2 regions of the Paenibacillus sp. FSL P4-0081 genome follow, and region 2 is predicted to be linked to the other one. Evidence: a T-box and tRNA genes for the amino acid it is inferred to sense, from the RefSeq annotation. Region 2 holds a T-box; the other holds one or more tRNA genes.
What was found. A T-box is a leader RNA that pairs with one kind of tRNA and senses whether it is charged. The one in region 2 lies ahead of P40081_RS13325 (tryptophan--tRNA ligase), so its partner is inferred to be a tRNA-Trp.
Positions count from the first base shown of each region.

Region 1 (8,157 bases), 4.2 Mb from region 2:
CTTCTTGGGCTGTTGAGGCCGGGGACGGGCATGCAATTCGGTATACCCTTTAGTTATGTGGCTGTCCACGGACATGAATAGACCTATAATAGAAAAAGTAAGCAGGAGGATGGAGAGAGGTAGTGTACTCTCTTTTTTTATTTGTTCCTTGCTGCATGAGCGCAGAAAATGAGGGGAATATTTAGGGTTGACTAGGACGCAACTTATGTGATAAATTATAACTCGTCCCTCTGACATAACGATGCGCTGCAAAGCAGTCGTAAATCAGCCGAAAAAAGAAATCAAAAAAAAGGTTGACTAAAACGAGGGCGCTGTGATATATTATAAAGGTCGCTGCTGAAACAAACAACGGCGACAAACGATGAGACATTGATCTTTGAAAACTGAACAACGAGTGAGTAGGAAATCACGAAAGTGACTTCCAAAATAGAGAATGAAAATTCTCGTCAGATGTTTCAAAATGAGCAATCGCTCTTTCTAAATACAATTTGGAGAGTTTGATCCTGGCTCAGGACGAACGCTGGCGGCATGCCTAATACATGCAAGTCGAGCGGAGTTTGAATGGAAGCTTGCTTCCATTCATGCTTAGCGGCGGACGGGTGAGTAACACGTAGGCAACCTGCCCTCAAGACTGGGATAACTACCGGAAACGGTAGCTAATACCGGATAATTTCTTTCCTCTCCTGAAGAGAGAATGAAAGGCGGAGCAATCTGCCACTTGGGGATGGGCCTGCGGCGCATTAGCTAGTTGGTGGGGTAACGGCCCACCAAGGCGACGATGCGTAGCCGACCTGAGAGGGTGAACGGCCACACTGGGACTGAGACACGGCCCAGACTCCTACGGGAGGCAGCAGTAGGGAATCTTCCGCAATGGGCGAAAGCCTGACGGAGCAATGCCGCGTGAGTGATGAAGGTTTTCGGATCGTAAAGCTCTGTTGCCAGGGAAGAACGTCCGGTAGAGTAACTGCTACCGGAGTGACGGTACCTGAGAAGAAAGCCCCGGCTAACTACGTGCCAGCAGCCGCGGTAATACGTAGGGGGCAAGCGTTGTCCGGAATTATTGGGCGTAAAGCGCGCGCAGGCGGTCATTTAAGTCTGGTGTTTAAACCTTGGGCTCAACCTGGGGTCGCACTGGAAACTGGGTGACTTGAGTACAGAAGAGGAAAGTGGAATTCCACGTGTAGCGGTGAAATGCGTAGATATGTGGAGGAACACCAGTGGCGAAGGCGACTTTCTGGGCTGTAACTGACGCTGAGGCGCGAAAGCGTGGGGAGCAAACAGGATTAGATACCCTGGTAGTCCACGCCGTAAACGATGAGTGCTAGGTGTTAGGGGTTTCGATACCCTTGGTGCCGAAGTTAACACAGTAAGCACTCCGCCTGGGGAGTACGGTCGCAAGACTGAAACTCAAAGGAATTGACGGGGACCCGCACAAGCAGTGGAGTATGTGGTTTAATTCGAAGCAACGCGAAGAACCTTACCAGGTCTTGACATCCCGATGAAAGCATTAGAGATAGTGCCCCTCTTCGGAGCATCGGAGACAGGTGGTGCATGGTTGTCGTCAGCTCGTGTCGTGAGATGTTGGGTTAAGTCCCGCAACGAGCGCAACCCTTGACTTTAGTTGCCAGCAGGTAAGGCTGGGCACTCTAGAGTGACTGCCGGTGACAAACCGGAGGAAGGTGGGGATGACGTCAAATCATCATGCCCCTTATGACCTGGGCTACACACGTACTACAATGGCCGGTACAACGGGAAGCGAAACCGCGAGGTGGAGCCAATCCCAGCAAAGCCGGTCTCAGTTCGGATTGCAGGCTGCAACTCGCCTGCATGAAGTCGGAATTGCTAGTAATCGCGGATCAGCATGCCGCGGTGAATACGTTCCCGGGTCTTGTACACACCGCCCGTCACACCACGAGAGTTTACAACACCCGAAGTCGGTGGGGTAACCCGCAAGGGAGCCAGCCGCCGAAGGTGGGGTAGATGATTGGGGTGAAGTCGTAACAAGGTAGCCGTATCGGAAGGTGCGGCTGGATCACCTCCTTTCTATGGAGAATCGTCACCTGCAACGGTGACATTCAAATCGGAAGTATTACTTCCAAAACTCAGGTCTAGGCCTGTTACTCACTCGTTGGTCAGTTTTGAGAGCTCAAACTCTCATCTTTAAACTTGATCCTTGAAAACTGGATACCGAAACGAATTTGCGTTTTAGAACATCTTTTAGCTGAAACTTGTGTAAGCAAGTTGAAATAGTTATTAGTTGCTACAGCGATTTTCCTAACGGAAAACGCATTGGTTAAGCTAATAAGAGCACACGGAGGATGCCTAGGCGCCAGGAGCCGACGAAGGACGTGGCGAACAACGAAACTGCCTCGGGGAGCTGTAAGCAAGCTTTGATCCGGGGGTGTCCGAATGGGGAAACCCAGCTGTGGTAATTCGCAGTTACTCGTATCTGAATACATAGGATACGCAGAGGCAGACCAGGGGAACTGAAACATCTAAGTACCCTGAGGAAGAGAAAACAATAGTGATTCCGTCAGTAGCGGCGAGCGAACGCGGAACAGCCTAAACCAAGGGGCTTGCCCCTTGGGGTTGTGGGACGTCTCACATGGAGTTACAAAGGAATATGGTAGGCGAAGAGGTCTGGAAAGGCCCGCGATAGAGGTAAAAGCCCTGTAACCTAAACTGTGTTCTCTCCGAGACGGATCCCGAGTAGTGCGGGGCACGTGAAACCCCGTATGAATCCAGCAGGACCATCTGCTAAGGCTAAATACTACCTGGCGACCGATAGTGAAACAGTACCGTGAGGGAAAGGTGAAAAGCACCCCGGAAGGGGAGTGAAATAGAACCTGAAACCGTGTGCTTACAAAAAGTCAGAGCCCGATCTATGGGTGATGGCGTGCCTTTTGTAGAATGAACCGGCGAGTTACGTTTAACATGCAAGGTTAAGGTGAGAAGCCGGAGCCGCAGCGAAAGCGAGTCTGAATAGGGCGATTGAGTATGTGGACGTAGACCCGAAACCGTGTGATCTACCCCTGTCCAGGGTGAAGGTGCGGTAACACGCACTGGAGGCCCGAACCCACGCATGTTGAAAAATGCGGGGATGAGGTGGGGGTAGCGGAGAAATTCCAATCGAACTCGGAGATAGCTGGTTCTCCCCGAAATAGCTTTAGGGCTAGCCTCGGTGAATGGAGTGGTGGAGGTAGAGCACTGATTGGGTGCGGGGCCCGCAAGGGTTACCAAGCTCAGTCAAACTCCGAATGCCATTAACTTCTTGCCGGGAGTCAGACAGTGAGTGCTAAGATCCATTGTCAAAAGGGAAACAGCCCAGACCATCAGCTAAGGTCCCCAAGTGTGTGTTAAGTGGGAAAGGATGTGGAGTTGCACAGACAACCAGGATGTTGGCTTAGAAGCAGCCACCATTGAAAGAGTGCGTAATAGCTCACTGGTCGAGTGACTCTGCGCCGAAAATGTAACGGGGCTAAACACACCACCGAAGCTATGGCTAGATGCTTTGCATCTGGGGTAGGGGAGCGTTGTATGCAGGTTGAAGGTGTACCGTAAGGAGCGCTGGACAGCATACAAGTGAGAATGCCGGTATGAGTAACGAAAAGATCAGTGAGAATCTGATCCGCCGAAAGCCCAAGGTTTCCTGAGGAAGGCTCGTCCGCTCAGGGTAAGTCGGGACCTAAGGCGAGGCCGAAAGGCGTAGTCGAAGGACAACAGTTTGAAATTACTGTACCACCGTAATCCGCTATGAGCGATGGGGTGACGCAGGAGGGTAGTGACGCGGACTGATGGATGTGTCCGTCTAAGCAGTGAGGCTGATGTGTAGGCAAATCCGCACATCACTAAGGCTGGGCTGTGATGGGGAGCGAAAATTGTAGTAGCGAAGGTCATGATCTCACACTGCCAAGAAAAGCCTCTAGCCAGGAGAAGGTGCCCGTACCGCAAACCGACACAGGTAGGCGAGAAGAGAATTCTAAGGCGCGCGGAAGAACTCTCGTTAAGGAACTCGGCAAAATGACCTCGTAACTTCGGGAGAAGAGGTGCCTCGGTAGGGTGAATAGCCCGAGGGGGCCGCAGTGAAAAGGCCCAAGCGACTGTTTAGCAAAAACACAGGTCTGTGCGAAGCCGCAAGGCGAAGTATACGGGCTGACGCCTGCCCGGTGCTGGAAGGTTAAGGGGAGTGGTTAGGGGTTAAACCCGAAGCTGTGAACCGAAGCCCCAGTAAACGGCGGCCGTAACTATAACGGTCCTAAGGTAGCGAAATTCCTTGTCAGGTAAATTCTGACCCGCACGAATGGCGTAACGACTTGGGCGCTGTCTCAACGAGAGATCCGGTGAAATTTTAATACCTGTGAAGATGCAGGTTACCCGCGACAAGACGGAAAGACCCCATGGAGCTTTACTGCAGCTTGATATTGAATTTGGGTACGATCTGTACAGGATAGGTGGGAGCCGGTGAGGCAGGAGCGCAAGCTTCTGCGGAGGCGCCGTTGGGATACCACCCTGATCGTATCTAGGTTCTAACCTAGTGCCCTTACCGGGTACGGGGACCGTGTCAGGCGGGCAGTTTGACTGGGGCGGTCGCCTCCTAAAGAGTAACGGAGGCGTTCAAAGGTTCCCTCAGAATGGTTGGAAATCATTCGCAGAGTGCAAAGGCATAAGGGAGCTTGACTGCGAGACCTACAAGTCGAGCAGGGACGAAAGTCGGACTTAGTGATCCGGTGGTACCGCATGGAAGGGCCATCGCTCAACGGATAAAAGCTACCCTGGGGATAACAGGCTTATCTCCCCCAAGAGTCCACATCGACGGGGAGGTTTGGCACCTCGATGTCGGCTCATCGCATCCTGGGGCTGAAGTAGGTCCCAAGGGTTGGGCTGTTCGCCCATTAAAGCGGTACGCGAGCTGGGTTCAGAACGTCGTGAGACAGTTCGGTCCCTATCTGTCGTGGGCGCAGGAAATTTGAGAGGAGCTGTCCTTAGTACGAGAGGACCGGGATGGACGTACCGCTGGTGCATCAGTTGTTCCGCCAGGAGCATGGCTGAGTAGCTACGTACGGACGGGATAAGCGCTGAAAGCATCTAAGCGTGAAGCCCCCCTCAAGATGAGATTTCCCAATTAGTAAGACCCCTTGAAGACGACGAGGTAGATAGGTTGGAGGTGGAAGTGCAGCAATGCATGGAGCTGACCAATACTAATCGGTCGAGGGCTTATCCAAATTTCGAAGAATGCAGATTCGTTTCGGATTCAGTTTTCAGGTGATCAAGCCTGATATGTATATTCCCTGATAGCTCAGTTGGTAGAGCACTCGACTGTTAATCGAGTTGTCACAGGTTCGAGTCCTGTTCGGGGAGCCATCTGGAGAGGTGTCCGAGTTTGGCCGAAGGAGCACGATTGGAAATCGTGTAGGCGCCACAAGCGTCTCGAGGGTTCGAATCCCTCTCTCTCCGTAGCTTTACCTTACAAATATTTAATCAGCATGGCTCGTTGGTCAAGGGGTTAAGACACCTCCCTTTCACGGAGGTAACATGGGTTCGAATCCCATACGAGTCATATATGGAGGCTTAGCTCAGCTGGGAGAGCATCTGCCTTACAAGCAGAGGGTCGGGGGTTCGAACCCCTCAGCCTCCACCATCTATCTTTAACAGAATAGATCTTTAACATTGACGCGGGGTGGAGCAGCCCGGTAGCTCGTCGGGCTCATAACCCGAAGGCCGCAGGTTCAAATCCTGCCCCCGCAACCAATTTGGAACCGTGGTGTAGTTGGCCTAACATGCCTGCCTGTCACGCAGGAGATCGCGGGTTCGAATCCCGTCGGTTCCGCCATCTTTATGAAGAAATGTTCGGCTCGGTAGCTCAGTCGGTAGAGCAAAGGACTGAAAATCCTTGTGTCGGGGGTTCGATTCCCTCCCGCGCCACCATATTTTTTACAACTTAATATGCCGGTGTAGCTCAATTGGTAGAGCAACTGACTTGTAATCAGTAGGTTGGGGGTTCAAGTCCTCTCGCCGGCACCATCCTCGGAGGCTTAGCGAAGTGGCCAAACGCATCAGACTGTAAATCTGCTCACGTACGTGTTCGGTGGTTCGAATCCATCAGCCTCCACCATTTTTAGGGGCATAGTTTAAAGGTAGAACAACGGTCTCCAAAACCGTTGGTGTGGGTTCAATTCCTGCTGCCCCTGCCAAGTAATATCCTATAAAATTTAATATGGCGATCGTGGCGAAGTGGTTAACGCACCGGATTGTGGTTCCGGCATTCGTGGGTTCGAGACCCATCGGTCGCCCCATTTCTTTTATAAGGGTTATAAGGCATTGCAATTAAATAAGCTTCATATGGCGACTGTGGCGAAGGGGTTAACGCACCGGATTGTGGTTCCGGCATTCGTGGGTTCGAGACCCATCAGTCGCCCCATTTTATTAAATCAAATGTTGGGGATTAGCCAAGCGGTAAGGCAACGGACTTTGACTCCGTCATTCATAGGTTCGATTCCTATATCCCCAGCCATTATATGCGGACGTGGCTCAGCGGTAGAGCATCGCCTTGCCAAGGCGAGGGTCGCGGGTTCGATTCCCGTCGTCCGCTCCATTTTTTTGGTGCCATAGCCAAGTGGTAAGGCAAAGCTCTGCAAAAGCTTTATCCCCAGTTCAAATCTGGGTGGCACCTCCATTATCTTTTAGAACTAATTCTATGTATATGCCGGCGTGGCGGAATGGCAGACGCGCTCGACTCAAAATCGAGTGGGAAACCGTGGAGGTTCGAGTCCTCTCGCCGGTATAATTTATGAAACTAGTCCCTTAGGAGTTTGACTCCTGAGGGATTTTTATATTTATACTCCATCTCAAATTAAGGATAAAACCCGCAACGAACTTAGATCATCAAATTCGTTGCGGGTTTTATATGTTTTATATGTTGATGCTAAGACTCACTTAAGGAAGCACGTTCCCGGCCGCGCGGTAGATCTCGTACCATTCCTGGCGGCTGAGGGTTATATCGGAAGCTTTGGCGATATCAAGCAAGCGCGCTGTGTTGGTGGTACCGACCACCGGCTGCATCTTAGCCGGATGGCGAAGGAGCCAGGCGATGGCGATGGCCGTATCTGCTACACCTTTTTCCGCAGCCAGACGGTTAATGACTTCATTCACCTCCGGGAACTTCTCATTGCCGAGGAATACGCCTTCAAAGAAACCGTATTGGAACGGTGACCAAGGCTGGATCGTCATATCATGCAGGCGGCTATACTCCAGGATGCCTCCATCATGGACAACTGATCCGGAATTTGTCATATTGACGTTGATCCCGGAATCGATCATGCCGGTGACCATTACGCTGAGCTGAAGCTGGTTGAACAGCAGGGGCTGCTTGACGTTCTTTTTCAGCAATTCAATCTGCAGGGGATTCTGGTTGCTGACGCCGAAGTGTTTCACCAAACCTCTGCTCTCCAGCTGATCAAAGGCTTCTGCTACTTCTTCAGGCTCCATAAGGGTGTCCGGGCGGTGCAGCAGCAGAACATCGACATAATCGGTCTTCAGGCGCTTCAGGCTGTTCTCTACCGAGCTCACAATATGCTCTTTGGAGAAGTCGAAGAAGCCATTACGGATTCCGCATTTGGTCTGAATCAGCAGTTGCTCACGCATGCCCGGACTTGCAGCCAGCACGTCGCCGAACACCTCCTCAGCTTTACCGGCAGCATAAATGTCAGCGTGGTCAAAAAAGTCTATGCCAGCCTCAAGGGCGCTGTGAATATGTACATCGGCCTCTTGTGGTGACAGATCTGCAATCCGCATACAGCCCAGGGAGATTTCAGCGACCTCCAGCGCACCATTAGCAACGTTAATTCTTTTTACCATTAATTATTCACTCCTTAAATGAAGGTACAGTGTTAAGCTTAGACCTTAGAGTTAGGTGTAAGTCAATAGATTTATAGAGCGGCTTTTCATAGAAACCAAATGGTGTTACCTTAAGAGGTGAAACCGATACCAGCTGACAGAAGGGAGCTGCAATAATGGGATACAGCATCAAAACCATAGCACAAAAAAGCGGACTGAGCCAATATACGCTGCGTTACTACGAACGGGAGGGCGTATTGCCGGTTGTGGCAAGAGATGTTAACGGCAACCGGTGTTTTGACGATGAGGATCTGGAGTTAATTT
Region 1 is NZ_CP009280.1:7,398,312-7,406,468, reverse strand. It holds gene P40081_RS31430 (nucleotidyltransferase-like protein) at 1-53, shown strand, start outside; rRNA gene P40081_RS31425 (16S ribosomal RNA) at 486-2,043, shown strand; rRNA gene P40081_RS31420 (23S ribosomal RNA) at 2,292-5,222, shown strand; tRNA gene P40081_RS31415 (tRNA-Asn) at 5,286-5,361, shown strand; tRNA gene P40081_RS31410 (tRNA-Ser) at 5,365-5,454, shown strand; tRNA gene P40081_RS31405 (tRNA-Glu) at 5,486-5,557, shown strand; tRNA gene P40081_RS31400 (tRNA-Val) at 5,563-5,638, shown strand; tRNA gene P40081_RS31395 (tRNA-Met) at 5,672-5,748, shown strand; tRNA gene P40081_RS31390 (tRNA-Asp) at 5,753-5,830, shown strand; tRNA gene P40081_RS31385 (tRNA-Phe) at 5,850-5,925, shown strand; tRNA gene P40081_RS31380 (tRNA-Thr) at 5,946-6,021, shown strand; tRNA gene P40081_RS31375 (tRNA-Tyr) at 6,027-6,112, shown strand; tRNA gene P40081_RS31370 (tRNA-Trp) at 6,118-6,191, shown strand; tRNA gene P40081_RS31365 (tRNA-His) at 6,218-6,293, shown strand; tRNA gene P40081_RS31360 (tRNA-His) at 6,343-6,418, shown strand; tRNA gene P40081_RS31355 (tRNA-Gln) at 6,437-6,511, shown strand; tRNA gene P40081_RS31350 (tRNA-Gly) at 6,518-6,592, shown strand; tRNA gene P40081_RS31345 (tRNA-Cys) at 6,600-6,673, shown strand; tRNA gene P40081_RS31340 (tRNA-Leu) at 6,703-6,781, shown strand; gene P40081_RS31335 (aldo/keto reductase) at 6,934-7,854, opposite strand; gene P40081_RS31330 (MerR family transcriptional regulator) at 8,010-8,157, shown strand, end outside.
Region 1: it has a tRNA-Trp gene. The T-box ahead of P40081_RS13325 (tryptophan--tRNA ligase) is inferred to sense a tRNA for this amino acid. The anticodon was not compared.

Region 2 (8,157 bases):
AAGCAACCTTGAACTTCGTCAGTCTTTCTCTCCAGAAAGCCATCGCCCCTACCGGAATCACATATGAAGTAACGCCGACCTGCCCCCCGCCGATTTTACCCTGATATGCATCTGCCCACGGGAAGAAAGTAATAATCGTCCCCGGCTTGCCGCCATTGTTGCCGAAGTAGAAGTGATATGTTCCCGGATCGTCGAAATTGACCGTTTGCTTAACCAGCCGGAGTCCCAGCACACCTGCATAAAAATCCATATTTTCCTGCGGATGGCCGACAATTGCGGTGATATGATGAATGCCCATAGTTTGTTTGTTCATTTAAATTCACTCCTAATTAAATTTGGTTAGCTTAGATTAACATTTTATCTTTACTTTAAGATATTAGGTTAAATATTATCTTTAAGTTAAGATAATTTATATTCTCACTTTACTTTTTATTATTCCGCTTGTCAAGCACTTGTCTATCTCTCTTACTATTTACAATCCTGCACAAAATACAACATTCTCCTCCCAAAAACGTCCATAATCGAAAATTGTTGTACGGAATGCAGTATTCCTCTGCCTCCAAGCCGCTGAAAGAGATAATTCCTGCATTTCATACAACAATCCCCCTCGAATACTTAGGTATTTATGAATCAAAGTTGCAATATATACAGCATTTTATACTTTTACAACGTGAGCCTTAAATAAGCGTTTTTTCATAGAAGCACAAAGTCAGCTTGTCATTGATCTCTTTGGTCTCACCTGTTCTTCTGTAACCCAGTTTCTCATACAAGTAGCAGTTTCTTTCCTCTTGCACGATGGTAGCCAGCCCCCAAGACTTGGCGTCAGCATAGATGCGCTCAATCTGATTGAAAACTTGCTGGGCAATGCCTTGACCTTGATATTCCGGCAAGATAAATATTTGGCCGAGCCAATATTTCTGCTCATCTGTCTTCTTGACTCTGATACTGCCTGCCGCAACACCCGCATTCCGGATGATGTAATAATCCACACAAGCTTGATTGAGCCGCTCCACTACTCTGTCTACAGTCTCATTAGCAGGGTTCGTACCATAATCCTGATATTTCTCGAGCAAGGGCAGGAATGCCCGGGTCTGCATTTCATGAATCGCTGCCGCATCTTCTGCTACCGCTTTACTTAAAGTAACTTCCATCCTATGTACCTCCAGATTTTATACAAAATATACATAATCCAAGTGTTCGCCGACCATCCCTGCAATATGTTGATTCGGCCTTGTCTGATACATGGTGAATCCGATACTCTCATACATCCGCCGGGCAGGAACCAGATCATCATTTGTTGTTACAATAATTTTCCGGACTTCATTTTGGAGGATTCTATTCACTGCTTCTTGCAGCTGCATTTTACTGTAACCTTTACCTTTGTGGGCTGAAGCAATGCAGTTATGGCCGATTTCCGCAACCTCAGGCAGGTTCCTCGGGTCCCAGGAAACGAAGCCGACAGCTTCATCATGCAGCGTTGTGATGAACCCGTATTTATCTGCAATCGGCGGATTGTCAAAGAAAAAGTTATCAAATTCCCGCCATTCAGCAAGGCAGCTTTGCTCATACCGGCAATCAAAGGCATAGGCATCTTTCAATAATTCAAACAATATTCCCCGTTGAAAACTGCTCACCTTCTTAAATTCAATACCCATGCCTCGCCTCCTCGCCAGCTCCTCTTTAATTCACTTCCAAACATTACATTGAATTACATCATTCTACCATGACATATTGCATGTAAGTGATTGGACGCGAACAGACAGAACTTCACTAAGGAAGCCCGCCTGTTTACACTTATTTCGCCTTTACCGGCTCCAGAAGGTTCAGATCATACAGGTTGCCGCTGCCCTCCGGATGATCGTTACGGATATGCTCTTCGAGGCAGAGCCTTCCGCGATCTGAACGGTACTTCTTGCTTTGCGATAATTGATTCATCAGACTTTTCCAGGAACCGCCGATGTCGTCACTGCTACCAAGCATGGCATACAATCCTCCCGGCAGCTGCATTTCCTTGAAAGGCTCTGGAACAACGACGGCCGCTGGAATTGACGCACACATCTTGTAACCATAGGGTTTGCCCGCACTGCTTGGCATGGGCTTCATATTACCACCGAAGAGCCGCGCCGTACCCAGCAGGTTCGCTGACTTCAGCCAGTCCATTAAAGGGCCCATCGCTTTGTCTTCGGGAGCTGCGTCCACAACAATATGAAAAGCCACTCTCATGGGAGGTAAATCGATAATTTTGAATACATACGGTTCCGTTAAACTGCTCATAAATACAGCCTCCGTCTCGGTAAGAATATTATCCAAGTCCAGCTTGCCTTCGTTCTGCCGCTCAAGGTATTCCAGGACCCGGTTTAACTGCCGTTCAACAACCCCTATCACTTCCCTTTGCTTCCTGATAGAATTCAGTTTATTCACTATGACTTTGCTAAGCCCGGCTACTGAATTCGCAATAATCACTGACTTTATTTCTTTGATCGGTATGTCCATCTTCCGCAGCACTGCCGTGATCCGAATATAGATCTGTTCATTTCGCTCTCCTCTCTGAGATCTCATAACTATCGTATCACTTGACGCCGCGGCAATATCAAGAGGTAATCCTGGTGTGCCCGAAAAAAGTCATCTCACCCAGGTCGTTCTCTGCGATCCTGTAGGGATGGTTCTGGTCATAATATCTTTGGACAAATTCTCCCTCACCTACTGGATAGAGCTCAATATGAAAATTGCCGGAGAATCTCGTGAAATATAATTTTCCGTTAATGAATTCAATCTGGATTTTGTCTTCCAGGTACGTTCCGCAATACATGCGAAGGCTACGCTCACTGAGGTGAAGCTCAGTATGCCGAACCGGAGCCTCCACCTCAACATTATGCACAATATCTGAGATTGTATTGCCCAGCCGGTACTGATTGATAGCTTCGTTGTTCGATAGAATAATAATACAAATGTCTTCAGCAAAAAAATTCTGCATATAGGTGCTGACCCCGAGGTGATCGCCGCCATGGGCATATCTGTCTTGGCCGTACAGATGGTGATGCTCCAGTCCATAGCAGTAGTTGTTATCATTCTCGCTCAAAAACCGGGTATATGCCTCCGGCGTCAGAAGCTTCCGGTCCCGCAGACAGGTATACCATTTATGCAGATCTTCGCAGTTCGAAACAATCCCGCCTGCACCTATGCTGAACTTCTCGTTGTAATATGGACTTTTGACCGTTTCGGCGAAATCCTTTGCATAATTATTGGATCTGTTCGCAATCGTTACAGAGTCGTCATCGACAGTAGTATTAAGCATATTTAAGGGCAGAAAGAGATGCTTTTGAATGAAATCCCCGTACCTCTCTCCAGTAACATGCTCAATAATCCAGGCCAACAAATTATAGTTGGAGTTATTATAATCATATTCTGTACCCGCCGGCTTTGTGGGATTCTTGTTGATATACTGCTGGAAGTACTCCGTCTGTGAGTAATTCATTCTGTTATATCCGCCGAAAAAATCATTCTCAAAATTATAAAAATTATATAAACCGGATGTGTGTGACAATAAATGATGTACGGTAATAGACTCATCAATTCTCAGATCCGCAGGGAGATATAGCTGTGCGGATGCATCAACATCCAACATCTTCCTGTCATGCAGCAGCATAACCGCAAAGGCCGTAAACTGCTTGGACATGGAGGCGAGGGAGAATCGGGAGTGTATATCATTTTTAATTCCAAACTCAATACTCGCATAGCCGCAGGCCTTCTCAAAGAGTACTTCGCCCTTCCGGGTAACTTGAATAACGCCGTAGAAATCCCACAGCTCCAGGTACTTGTTAATATAATTCTCCAGCTTTACACTTATTGACTGCACTGACTCACTCACTCCCTAACCTGTTTAACTACCAATTGACATTCACCCTAAGATGTTGTAAAAATACAGTAATACAATAGTATACAACTTTGCAATGACGAAGAGAGTACGCATAACGAATACTCCAGAGAGCTGATGATTGCTGCGAATCAGTGTAGGGATTATGCCGAAGTGGGCTTCTGAGCATCCAAACCGAACCTTCAGGAAGTAGGCTTTGGCGAAGGTCTCATCGTTACAAGAGACGCGTATTCAGGGCATATAGCGATGTCGCGATACGTTTAAGCGGGTCCGGATCATAATCCGGGCTAATTAAGGTGGTACCACGGGGTTCTCTCGTCCTTTTCAGGATGAGAGGACCCCTTTTTGATTACATAAACGGAGGGATAACATGAGTAAGGAAATTGTATTAACCGGAATTAAGCCTACGGGCAAAGTCCATCTGGGAAACTACATCGGAGCAATCAAGCCTGCCCTGCAACTCGCCGGGGCCGGTGATTGTACTGCACTTTATTTTATCGCTGACTATCATGGATTAACTTTCATTCAGGACAGAGACGAGTTTCGTGATCTGTCTTACGGTATCGCAGCTACATGGCTGGCACTGGGACTGGACCCGGAGCGGGTAGTCTTTTATCGGCAATCTGATGTGCCGGAGATCTTCGAGCTTCACTGGATTCTATCTTGTCTGACGTCCAAAGGTCTAATGAACCGTGCCCATGCGTACAAAGCCATTCATGAACAAAATATTCAATTAGGCGTGGATGCAGATGCAGGAGTCAATATGGGCCTGTTCACTTATCCGGTGCTGATGGCTGCGGACATTCTGCTGTTCCAGTCTGACAAGGTCCCTGTCGGTAAGGACCAGATTCAGCATGTGGAGATCGCCAGAGATATTGCCGAGGGCTTTAACCGGATTTATGGAGATACCTTCAAGCTCCCTGATTATAGGGTCGATGAGAACACATCCGTGATTCCAGGGCTGGACGGGCGGAAGATGAGCAAAAGCTACAATAATACGATTCCGCTGTTCGAAACACCAGAAAACCTGAAGAAGCTGATCAGCAAAATCAAAACGGACTCTACGCCTCCCCAGGAGCCGAAAGACCCGGATACGTCAAATATTTTCTTGCTGTACAAAGAGTTTGCGGCTCCCTCTCAAGTACAGGATTTCAGAGAGCAATATCTAAGCGGCATTAGCTGGGGTGAGGCCAAACAGGAGCTGTTCCAGGTGATTAATGCTGCTCTGGAGGAACCCCGGAAGAAATACAATGAGTTCATGGCAGCGCCAGAACAGATCGACGCGATCTTGAGTGAAGGTGCCCGGAAGGCAAGAGCCCTAGCTGCACCTCTGCTTGCGCAGGTCAAAGCGAAGATCGGGCGTTTTTAAATAAGCTCCCTGGAGCGGAGTTTAACTCAAACGGACGGTATGGTAAAATTATCAAATTCAAACTTTTACAAATAGCCGGTTGGGAGGCAATAGCTATGAACGTACGTAACTCCACGTATAATTTCCAGAATGTCAGTAACGGGGCAGAATCAGAACTGCTGCGCCTGCAGGAACAGGCTTCGATGGGCTGGAACAAAGAGTACCGCACCTTGCAGCAATTCGGATTGGCAGACGGGATGAAGGTTCTGGAGGCCGGTGCAGGTCCGGGATTCGTTACCGCCCAATTGCTGGAGCACTTCCCGCACAGTGAAATCACAGCCCTTGATATCGATGATGCTTTACTTGAAGAGGCCAAGCTCAGGTTAAGCCACGTCCCCGAATCACGGCTTACCTTCGCCCATGCTTCGGTGTATGAGACTGGACTGCCCGGCAATCAATACGATTTTGTTATTGCCCGTTTAATTTTCCTTCATCTATATAACCCGCAGCAGGCAGCAGCAGAGCTTAGACGTGTCCTCAAGCCAGGCGGCAAATTGGTCATTATTGATGTGGACGACGGGGTGTTCGGGGCAATCGAGCCTGAAATCGGGATTATGCCTGCTATTATCCAAAAGCTGGTCCAGCAGCAAGCTTCAAGAGGCGGAAACCGCAATATCGGCCGAAGCCTGCCACGCCTGTTATCCGGCTCCGGCTATACAGACGTAGATATGGATGCCATCCTCCAGCATAGCGATCTGCATGGTATAGAAGGCTTCAAACGTCAATTTGATATTAACCGGTTCACCGGGTTCTATAAGAAAGGGATCATTACGGAATACGAATATGAGGAATTGAACAGAGCCTATGAACAATTCGACCGTTCCCCGGATGCGCATGCGATGATGCTATTTTTTATGGCCTGCGGCACCAAACCTTAATAGAGTACTATAGCATTCCGTTTAGTCTTGGTGAGCTATTGTCATAGACAGCACAAAGAAACCACTTCTTTAAAAGGTTTAATCCTATTTTAAGAGTGGTTTCTTTGTGTGTGCTACAACCTCAGAAACAACCGTTCCCCGCTAACCTGTATATATCTGTACATCCCGGCGCAGACCGCTGCCATAATAACACCGTAGCCCAGCAAGATGAGATTTCCATTCACCGAACGAAGCAGCATGAACAGCGCGGCCGGAACAACCAGACTGATGAACCCCAGAATCATCGATACCAGCACCGCTGCGCTCTGCTTGATCGCTGTTACCTCACTTGTCCAGTCCAGCTTAGGCAGCTTCAGGTTCACAATAACGCCCAGCATGGCAGAATAACAAGCGTAGATCACCGGGATCACAAGCATTAATATACTTTCCATCCATCCGGTCCGCAGTGTATAGATAAGCAGCACCCAGCTCACGGCAATGACCGGTAGCGTAATGGTGAGATTCACAGCTACTTTGCTGAGTATAATGGCGGGTTTAGAGACGGGCGAGCTTTGTAAAATCCACAAATGATTCCCTTCAAGCGAAATCGAACTCGCCGTAGTGCAGCTCAGAACCACAAATAAAGAAACCACAAGCGGACTCAGCGTGCTCAAATACTCCGATAGTTGCGGAATGTCGAGCACGACCCCAAGCTTCTCTGAGCTGACGAACAATAAGGAAACCGACATAACCAGCAATAGAACCATACCGATGCCTGTGTTCAGCACATAATTGGCTGAGCTGAAATAGCGGCGCAGCTCTTTGAGATACAACGCCTTAAAAGCAGAATTCGCCTGCAGCGGCTTCATGGTATATTTGCTGCCTGAGCGGCTGGTCATAAGGCCTGTATGAATGGCTTTGTACCGGGTTGCCAGCACGGCGGAGAAGAGTACAAATGCAAGGACAGACAGGGCAATGAAGAAGATCAGTGAACTTACTTGGTACGAGCAGACCGCATCGACATACACGGACGCCAGGGGATACAGCTTAAAGATCGCATCACCCAGCCCTGCCCCCATATCAGCAAGCTCCTGCTGGTCTCCATCCAGATTAAATGAACCCAGCATGAAGAGAATAAGGACGGCGAAAGTGAACACTACACTAATCATCTTGCTTGCTCTAAATCTCGAAGACACCCAGCTGATGAGTGCGCCAATGATCGTTGCCGCTATAATCGGCAGCAAGGTGATGAACAAGAGCGTTATTAGAAAGAACAGATAAAACAGCACTCCCGGATTCACTTGTATCGCATACACCGCACCCGCAGGCAGCATAACCAGCAGTGTAAAAAACAGATTCATCACATACAGCTGAAGCACACGGCTCGCCACCACATGACTCGTCTTCACTGGCAGCGACATGATCATATCATAATCCTTATAGCTGAATAATACCCCGCTTGCCTTATAGACCGTGGTGAAGAACCCGACAATCGAGGTAACGGCCATCATAATCGCCAGCAGCAGATCCATCCGCCCCAGCTCTTCAAATGCCATCGCCATCATGAAGCTGTAGCTGAAGGAGAACGCCCCAATCATAAGCACACCGGCCATAATCGTTATGCTGAGCAGCAGCGCCTTGCGTCTCTCTGCAGGGTCTTTCGTATGCAGCGCTTTATTCAGGCCGAAGGTGGACATCAGCTGCAGCTTCGTCAATCTCCAGATATTAATCATTGTCGATCAGCTCCATGAATACTTCCTCAAGGCTGTTCTTGCCCTTCACCTCTTCAGTGCTGCCATGAGCAATGAGCTGGCCTGCCTTAATGATCGCGATCTTATTACAAATCTTCTCTGCCGTATCCAGCACATGCGTCGAGAAGAAGATCGCCCCGCCGCTGCTGCATAGCTCAGCCATGATGGTTTTCAGCGTATGCGCAGCTTTGGGATCCAGGCCTACAAAAGGTTCATCCAGCACCAACAGCTTCGGCTCATGAATAAGCGCAGAGATAATTGCAAGCT
Region 2 is NZ_CP009280.1:3,223,093-3,231,249, reverse strand. It holds gene P40081_RS13350 (ring-cleaving dioxygenase) at 1-313, opposite strand, end outside; gene P40081_RS13345 (GNAT family N-acetyltransferase) at 678-1,151, opposite strand; gene P40081_RS13340 (GNAT family N-acetyltransferase) at 1,170-1,655, opposite strand; gene P40081_RS13335 (effector binding domain-containing protein) at 1,795-2,559, opposite strand; gene P40081_RS13330 (serine hydrolase domain-containing protein) at 2,591-3,856, opposite strand; T-box leader at 3,942-4,200, shown strand; gene P40081_RS13325 (tryptophan--tRNA ligase) at 4,245-5,243, shown strand; gene P40081_RS13320 (class I SAM-dependent methyltransferase) at 5,339-6,160, shown strand; gene P40081_RS13315 (hypothetical protein) at 6,274-7,872, opposite strand; gene P40081_RS13310 (ABC transporter ATP-binding protein) at 7,865-8,157, opposite strand, start outside.